DNA from 2 places in the Phytobacter sp. genome. Region 2 is predicted to be linked to the other one. Evidence: predicted binding sites of a transcription regulator. Region 2 holds the regulator's gene; the other holds the start of a gene.
What was found. Region 2 encodes sigma-54, which starts transcription at its own class of promoters, with help from an activator protein. Its sites were predicted from a motif close to GTTGGCACANNTTTCGCTNT; they were not measured.
Positions count from the first base shown of each region.

Region 1: the regulator sigma-54 is predicted to act here: its motif matches at 2,437-2,456, upstream of glnK (P-II family nitrogen regulator).

Region 1 covers NZ_JCACPZ010000004.1:1,137,539-1,141,750, forward strand. Annotated here, with positions in the region: gene tesB (acyl-CoA thioesterase II) at 1-657, shown strand, start outside; gene amtB (ammonium transporter AmtB) at 725-2,011, opposite strand; gene glnK (P-II family nitrogen regulator) at 2,045-2,383, opposite strand; gene AC5JPW_RS09395 (SmdB family multidrug efflux ABC transporter permease/ATP-binding protein) at 2,639-4,212, opposite strand, start outside.
Region 2 covers NZ_JCACPZ010000008.1:1,323,360-1,327,571, forward strand. Annotated here, with positions in the region: gene lptC (LPS export ABC transporter periplasmic protein LptC) at 1-494, shown strand, start outside; gene lptA (lipopolysaccharide ABC transporter substrate-binding protein LptA) at 463-1,023, shown strand; gene lptB (LPS export ABC transporter ATP-binding protein) at 1,030-1,755, shown strand; gene rpoN (RNA polymerase factor sigma-54) at 1,804-3,237, shown strand; gene hpf (ribosome hibernation promoting factor) at 3,260-3,547, shown strand; gene ptsN (PTS IIA-like nitrogen regulatory protein PtsN) at 3,628-4,119, shown strand; gene rapZ (RNase adapter RapZ) at 4,165-4,212, shown strand, end outside.

The DNA.
Region 1 (4,212 bases), on a different contig from region 2:
AGCCAGAAACCGATTATTTATGATGTGGAAGTGTTGCGCGATGGCAATAGCTTCAGCGCCCGTCGTGTCGCCGCCATTCAAAACGGCAAACCCATTTTCTATATGACTGCGTCGTTCCAGGCGCCGGAGCCGGGCTACGAGCATCAAAAAACCATGCCAGAGGCACCGGGTCCGGAGTCGCTGAAATCAGAAACCGAAATTGCCCGCGAGCTGTCGGCCTTCCTACCGCCGCTGGTGAAGGAGAAGTTTCTGGGCGACAAGCCGATTGAAATCCGCCCGGTTGAATTCCATAACCCGCTGAAAGGCCACAAGGCCGAGCCAACCCGTCAGGTCTGGATGCGCGCGAACGGTACACTACCGCAAGATTTGCGCGTGCAGCAATATCTGCTTGGATATGCCTCGGACTTCCACTTCCTGCTGGTTGCGCTTCAGCCACACGGCGTAGGCTTCCTCGAAAAAGGTATGCAGGTGGCAACTATCGATCACTCAATGTGGTTCCATCGACCCTTCGATTTGAACGACTGGCTGCTCTACAGTGTAGAAAGTACATCGGCTTCCAGCGCAAGGGGATTTGTACGCGGTGAGTTTTATAACCGTGACGGTGTACTGGTGGCGTCTACCGTACAGGAAGGCGTGATGCGTAACCGCGGGGCCTGATATCGCGCAGATATGAAAAAGCCTCCCAGCGGGAGGCTTTTTTTGCTTTGGAGATAACTCAGTTCTGTCAGGCGTTGTAGGCGTTTTCGCCGTGGCTGTTGACGTCCAGCCCTTCGCGCTCTTGATCTTCCGGTACACGCAGACCCACGGTCATGTCAGCCAGCTTGTAACCGATAAAGGCAACCACACCTGACCACACGATGGTGATAGCGATACTTTCCAACTGAACCAGAAGCTGATGGCCCATAGTCACGCCTTCCGCATAACCCACGCCACCCAGAGAGGTCGCAGCGAAAATACCGGTCATGATGCAACCAACAATACCGCAGACACCGTGAACACCAAACACATCACACGGATCGTCCACACGCAGCCAGCGTTTCAGGGATGTTACACCCCAGAGACCTGCCAGACCTGCAACGAGACCAACAATCAGCGCACCACCAACCCCCACATAACCACATGCTGGTGTAATACCTACCAGACCTGCAATCGCACCGGAACAGGCGCCCAGAAGAGAAGGTTTACCGCGCAGTGCCCACTCACCAAAGACCCAGGAGAGGATAGCACCCGCTGTCGCAACAACGGTGTTAACGAACGCCAGCGCAGCAATTTCGTTAGCTGCACTTGCAGAACCTGCGTTGAAGCCAAACCAGCCAAAGTAGAGGATCGCAGTACCACTGAAGACCATCGGCAGATTGTGCGGTTTGAATGCTTCTTTACCGAAGCCCACACGTTTGCCAATCAGGTAGGCACCGACCAGCCCTGCGACCGCGGCGTTGATGTGTACGACAGTACCACCCGCGAAGTCCATTGCACCATGCGTTGCCAGCAGACCACCGCCCCAGACCATGTGCGCAATCGGCACATAAGAGAGGGTCAGCCACACCACAACGAAGATCAGGACCGCAGAGAAACGGATACGTTCAGCCAGAGCACCAACGATGAGGCCGACAGTAATACAGGCGAAAGAACCCTGGAATGCGACATGGATGTACTGGTAGAAGCTACCCATCACCGCTTTGAGTTCGATATTTTTCAGCATCGCCCAGTTAAAGCTACCGAAGAAGCTATTGCCTTCACTGAAAGCCAGGGAGTAACCGTAAACCACCCACAAGACACAAACCAGAGCAAAGGTGACCGCCACCTGTGTCAGCATGGAAAGTACGTTTTTGCCGCGGATCAAACCGCCATAGAACAAGGCAATGCCCGGAATTGTCATGAACAGCACCAGCGCGGTGCAGATCATCATAAAGGCGTTATCGGCTTTATCAGCGACCGCCGGAGCGGCCATCGCAAGGCCAGGCAGTAATGCCAGCGAGGCAAGACCTGCTTTCAATGTTGCTTTCTTCATTTTATTCCCCATCCTTCTCACTGTGTGCAGGTATTACAGTGCCGCTTCGTCGGCTTCGCCGGTACGAATACGAATGACACGTTGCAGCTCAGCAACGAAAATTTTGCCGTCGCCAATTTTTCCGGTGTAGGCCGCTTTGCTAATGACATCAATCACTTCATCGAGTTGATCATCAGCGATTGCCACGTCAATCTTCACTTTCGGCAGGAAGTTAACGCTGTACTCAGCACCACGGTAAAGTTCAGCATGCCCTTTCTGACGCCCAAACCCTTTCACTTCAGTAACAGTCAACCCTTGAATACCAATTGAAGACAGCGCTTCACGAACGTCTTCCAGCTTAAATGGCTTAATGACCACGGTAACCAGCTTCATAGATCCCCCTCCAGTCGAAAATCGATAATGGCCGCAGCTAACACGTAGAAGATATTGCAAGGGCTGTGCCAGAAATGAAAAATGAGACATTTTCAGGCTCTTAAGCCTCCGAATGGGGGTGAGGTTATCGGGCGATGAAAACGAGAAGGGTTCAGATTGTTCCTGGAAAAGAAAAACGCACCACGACAGTGCGTGATGCGTTAGTTTTTTGCACCAACAGTGATAGCTGTCAGTAGCGTGCCTGATTATGGTGCATCAGGCGATTAGCGATTCTTCTTGTAAGCTAGCGGCTAGCTCTTCACCCGCCAGTTGGAGCTGGTACATTTGCCAGTAACGTCCTTTTGTTTCAAGGAGTTGCTGGTGCGTCCCTCGTTCAACAGCCTGTCCACGATGGAGCACAAGAATGGTCTGGGCCTCAACAATAGTCGACAATCGATGAGCAATCACTACCAGCGTCGTGTGCTCCCGTACCGCGGTGAGAGCCTGCTGAATCGCCTGCTCGGTGCCTGAATCGATATTAGCGGTAGCTTCATCGAGGATCAGGATTTGCGGCGTATCGACCAACACACGCGCCAGCGCAAGCAGCTGTTTTTGCCCGACCGAAAGATTGTTCCCCTGCTCACCCAGACGCGTATAGATGCCATCACCCATACCGCGCGCCAGATCTGCAAGCTGCACGGTCTCCAAAGCCTGCCAGACCTGCTCCTCAGAAATATCACGACCCAACGTCACGTTAGCGAAGAAACTGTCAGCCATCACGACCGGATCCTGCTGCACCATGGCCACCCCTTTGCGCAGCGAAGCATGGCTCAGTGCCGAGAGCGGACGACCATCAAGGCGGATTTCACCTTTAGTCAGTGGGTAATAGCCCATGAGCAGATTCGCGAGCGTACTTTTACCGCTGCCGGTATGTCCCACCAGCGCCACAAAACTGCGCGGCGGTACGCTCAGGTTGATGTCCTGCAAGACCAGTTGGTCATCCCGGTATGCAAACGACACATTATCGATGTCGATAGCACCGCTTTTCAGCGGCTCATCGTCGTAACCATAAGTCTGGCGCGGGCAGTCCATCAGTTCGAAGACACGCTCCCCCGCTACCACCGCCTGTTGCAGCATGGATTGCTGGGTGGTGAGTTCAATTAACGGTTCGTTCAGTCGCCCCAGATAGCTAATAAAGGCATACAACACCCCGACCTCAACCGAGCCCGTGGCACTAAACCCAAACAGCATCAGCAGGCCGCACAGGATAAGCGTGGTGAATAAGCTCAGTAGCGGACGCAGCAGGAAGCCGTCGAGACGCAGAGTCTGCATACGTGCCAGATAATGTGAGCGACTTGCCTCCCCCATTCTCTCACCAAAGCGCCCCTGCTGACGGAACTGCTGAATAACACTCATCCCGTTGATGACTTCGTTAAAGCCGTCGTTAATGTCTGCCAGATAGGCACGCATCCGGCGCACAATGGGCGTGCTATAACGCTGGTAAATAAGCATCACAATCAGTACCGCCGGGAAGATGGCGATCGCCACCAGTGCCATACGCCAGTCGAGGCTAAACATCGCCACCAGCATCGCGCCAATCAACGCTGCACTGCGCAGGACTGTCGCTACCACGGTAACGTACAGATCGCGGATGACTTCCGTGTCATTGGTGACGCGGGAGATGATCTGCCCCACAGGCTGGGTATCGAACGCGTTAAGCGGTTGGCGTAACGCCGCATCCATCACATCGGTACGTAACTGTTGCACCACGCCAACGGCGGCCTGATTGAAGAGCAACGCCTGGGCGTAGTGGAGTCCCGCCGCCAGGAATTGCAGGCCGACATAAGCCA
Region 2 (4,212 bases):
ATCAAGCCGCCCCCGTAACCACGAATAGCAGCGACCCGACGTATAAAAGCGAGCACACAGATACGGTTGTCTATAGTCCTGAAGGTGCGCTGAACTACCGATTGATTGCTCAGCATGTGGAATATTTCTCCGCAGACGCGATCACATGGTTCACCCAACCCGTGCTGACGACGTTCGATAAAGATAAAATTCCGACATGGTCCATTAAGGCGGATAAAGCAAAGCTCACCAATGACAGAATGCTTTATCTTTACGGCCATGTTGAAGTCAATGCACTGACAGCAGACGCTCAACTACGAAAAATTACGACGGATAACGCCCAGATCAATCTGGTCACTCAGGATGTGACCTCTGACGATCAGGTAACGTTATACGGAACAACATTCAATTCCACCGGCCTGAAAATGCGCGGCAATTTACGCAGCAAAACCGCAGAGCTGATTGAAAAGGTTAGAAGCTCATATGAAATTCAAAACAAACAAACTCAGCCTTAATGTTGTCCTGGCCAGCGCACTTCTTGCTGCCAGCATCCCGGCATTTGCGGTAACTGGCGATACCGAGCAACCTATCCATATCGACTCTGATCAGCAGTCTTTGGATATGCAAGGCAATGTCGTTACCTTCACTGGTAATGTCGTTGTGACGCAAGGAACAATCAAAATCAATGCGGACAAAGTTGTCGTCACTCGCCCTGGTGGGCAACAGGGTAAAGAAGTCATTGACGGCTTTGGTAATCCAGCCACCTTCTACCAGTTGCAGGACAATGGTAAACCGGTGAAAGGACATGCCTCACAGATGCATTACGAACTGGAAAAAGATTTTGTGATCCTGACTGGCAATGCCTATCTGGAACAGCTTGATAGCAATATCAAAGGCGACAAAATCACCTATCTGGTTAAAGAGCAGAAAATGCAGGCGTTTAGTGAGAAAGGTAAACGTGTGACCACGGTTCTGGTACCGTCGCAACTGCAAGATAAGAGCAATACCCAGAACCCAGCCCCGGCGCAAAAAAAGAGTAACTAATTCGTTATGGCAACATTAACTGCAAAGAATCTCGCTAAGGCCTACAAAGGCCGTCGTGTCGTGGAAGACGTTAGCCTGACCGTCAATTCAGGTGAAATTGTTGGCCTGTTAGGCCCTAACGGCGCAGGGAAAACCACAACATTTTATATGGTTGTCGGTATTGTGCCGCGAGATGCAGGCAACATCATCATTGATGATGAAGATATCAGCCTGTTACCACTGCATGCTCGAGCACGCCGTGGCATTGGATACCTGCCTCAGGAAGCCTCCATTTTCCGTCGCCTTAGCGTCTTCGATAACCTAATGGCCGTTCTGCAAATTCGCGATGATCTGAGCGCTGAACAGCGAACAGACCGTGCGAATGAGCTGATGGAAGAGTTCCACATTGAACATCTTCGTGACAACCTGGGCCAGGCACTCTCCGGTGGTGAACGCCGCCGTGTAGAAATTGCCCGAGCATTAGCCGCTAACCCTAAATTTATCTTGCTTGATGAGCCGTTTGCAGGCGTCGATCCGATTTCCGTTATCGATATCAAACGTATCATTGAACATTTACGTGACAGCGGACTCGGTGTGTTGATTACCGACCATAACGTACGTGAAACGTTGGCGGTCTGTGAGCGCGCTTATATCGTGAGTCAGGGTCACTTAATTGCCCACGGTACTCCACAGCAAATCCTTGAAGACGAACACGTTAAGCGCGTATATCTTGGGGAAGACTTCAGACTCTGATAGGGTAGAGTTTATTGACGTGTTTAGTCGGAGAAGACTGCTCTGAATATGAAGCAAGGTTTGCAATTAAGGCTGAGCCAGCAGCTCGCCATGACGCCGCAGTTGCAGCAGGCTATTCGCCTGTTACAGCTGTCCACGTTGGAACTCCAGCAAGAACTCCAGCAAGCGCTGGAGAGTAACCCATTGCTGGAACAAACCGATCTTCATGAAGAAGTGGAAGCGCAGCAGTCCCAGGACAATGAGAACCTCGACACCGTAGACGCTCTTGAGCAAAAAGAGATGCCTGAGGAACTGCCGCTGGATGCCAGTTGGGATGAAATTTATACCGCAGGCACCCCCTCCGGCAGCAGCACCGATTATATCGACGACGAACTCCCTATTTATCAGGGCGAAACCACCCAGTCACTTCAGGATTACCTGATGTGGCAGGTTGAGTTAACGCCGTTCTCCGATACCGATCGGGCGATTGCCACCTCGATTGTGGATGCTGTAGACGATACCGGATACCTCACCGTCCCCCTGGAAGACATTCTGGAAAGCATGGGAGACGAAGAGATTGGGCTTGATGAAGTCGAAGCCGTGCTAAAGCGTATCCAGCGTTTCGATCCGGTAGGCGTTGCTGCAAAAGATCTGCGCGACTGCCTGCTGATCCAACTTTCTCAGTTCGCAAAAGAGACGCCCTGGCGTGAAGAGGCGCAGCTCATTATCAGCGATCATCTCGATCTACTTGCAAACCATGATTTCCGCACACTCATGCGCGTCACCCGTCTGAAAGAAGATGTGCTGAAAGAAGCGGTGAATCTGATCCAGTCGCTGGATCCTCGCCCGGGTCAATCGATCCAGACCGGCGAACCTGAGTATGTCATTCCTGATGTGCTGGTGCGCAAGCACAACGCCCGTTGGGTTGTTGAGCTGAATTCAGACAGTATCCCGCGTCTGCAAATTAACCAGCACTATGCTGCCATGTGCGGCGGAGCCCGTAACGATGCCGACAGCCAGTTTATTCGCAGTAATCTGCAGGACGCGAAGTGGCTGATTAAAAGCCTGGAAAGCCGTAACGACACGCTCTTACGCGTAAGCCGCTGTATTGTGGAGCAGCAGCAAGCCTTTTTCGAACAGGGAGAGGAGTTTATGAGACCGATGGTGCTGGCTGATATCGCCCAGGCCGTTGAGATGCATGAATCCACCATCTCTCGTGTCACCACTCAAAAATACCTTCACAGTCCGCGAGGCATTTTTGAGCTCAAGTATTTTTTCTCCAGCCACGTCAATACTGAAGGCGGTGGCGAAGCCTCGTCGACTGCTATACGTGCGCTGGTGAAAAAATTGATCGCCGCAGAAAACCCTGCGAAACCACTGAGTGACAGTAAACTGACGTCCATACTGTCCGATCAGGGGATTATGGTCGCGCGGCGAACCGTTGCAAAATATCGAGAGTCTTTATCCATTCCGCCGTCAAATCAGCGTAAACAGCTGGTCTGACCCAACCGATAAGGAAGACACTATGCAGCTTAACATCACAGGACAGAACGTCGAGATCACCGAGGCCCTGCGTGAATTTGTGAATGCCAAATTTGCGAAACTCGAACAATACTTCGAGAGGATTAATCAGGTCTATATTGTGTTGAAAGTGGAGAAAGTGACTCATACCTCGGATGCAACTTTGCATGTTAATGGTGGTGAAATTCACGCCAGTGCGGAAGGTCAGGATATGTATGCTGCTATCGACGGTTTAATTGATAAACTGGCGCGTCAACTGACGAAACATAAAGATAAACTGAAACAACACTAATTGTCCGGGCTGGCGTCTGGCGCGTACCACCCTACCGTAACCCGGTAGGGTGTTTGCACTGGCGACGCTTAGGTGAAATTATGATGAACAACGATTCCGCTCTACAATTGAGCAATGTCCTTAACCAGGAATGTACGCGTAGTGGTGTTCACTGCCAGAGCAAAAAACGTGCGCTGGAGATAATCAGTGAGCTCGCTGCAAAACAGCTAAGCCTGCCACCTCAGGTGGTTTTCGAGGCTATCCTTACGCGCGAGAAAATGGGCAGTACGGGCATTGGCAACGGGATAGCCATCCCGCACGGTAAACTCGAAGAAGATACCCTTCGGGCGGTCGGTGTGTTCGTGCAACTGGAAACACCGATTGCATTTGATGCTATTGATAACCAACCCGTCGATCTGCTGTTTGCTCTCCTGGTGCCAGCCGATCAAACCAAAACGCATTTGCATACCCTCTCGTTAGTGGCAAAACGTCTGGCGGATAAAACCATTTGTCGCCGCCTGCGCTCTGCACAAAGTGATGAAGAGCTGTACCAGATAATCACGCTGACAGAAGGCGAACAGGACGATGCGTAATGTATTAGTCGCCGTGTTATCCGGCGTTGCGAGGAGAAATGGCCCATGGTCCTGATGATCGTAAGTGGTCGTTCGGGTTCCGGTAAATCGGTC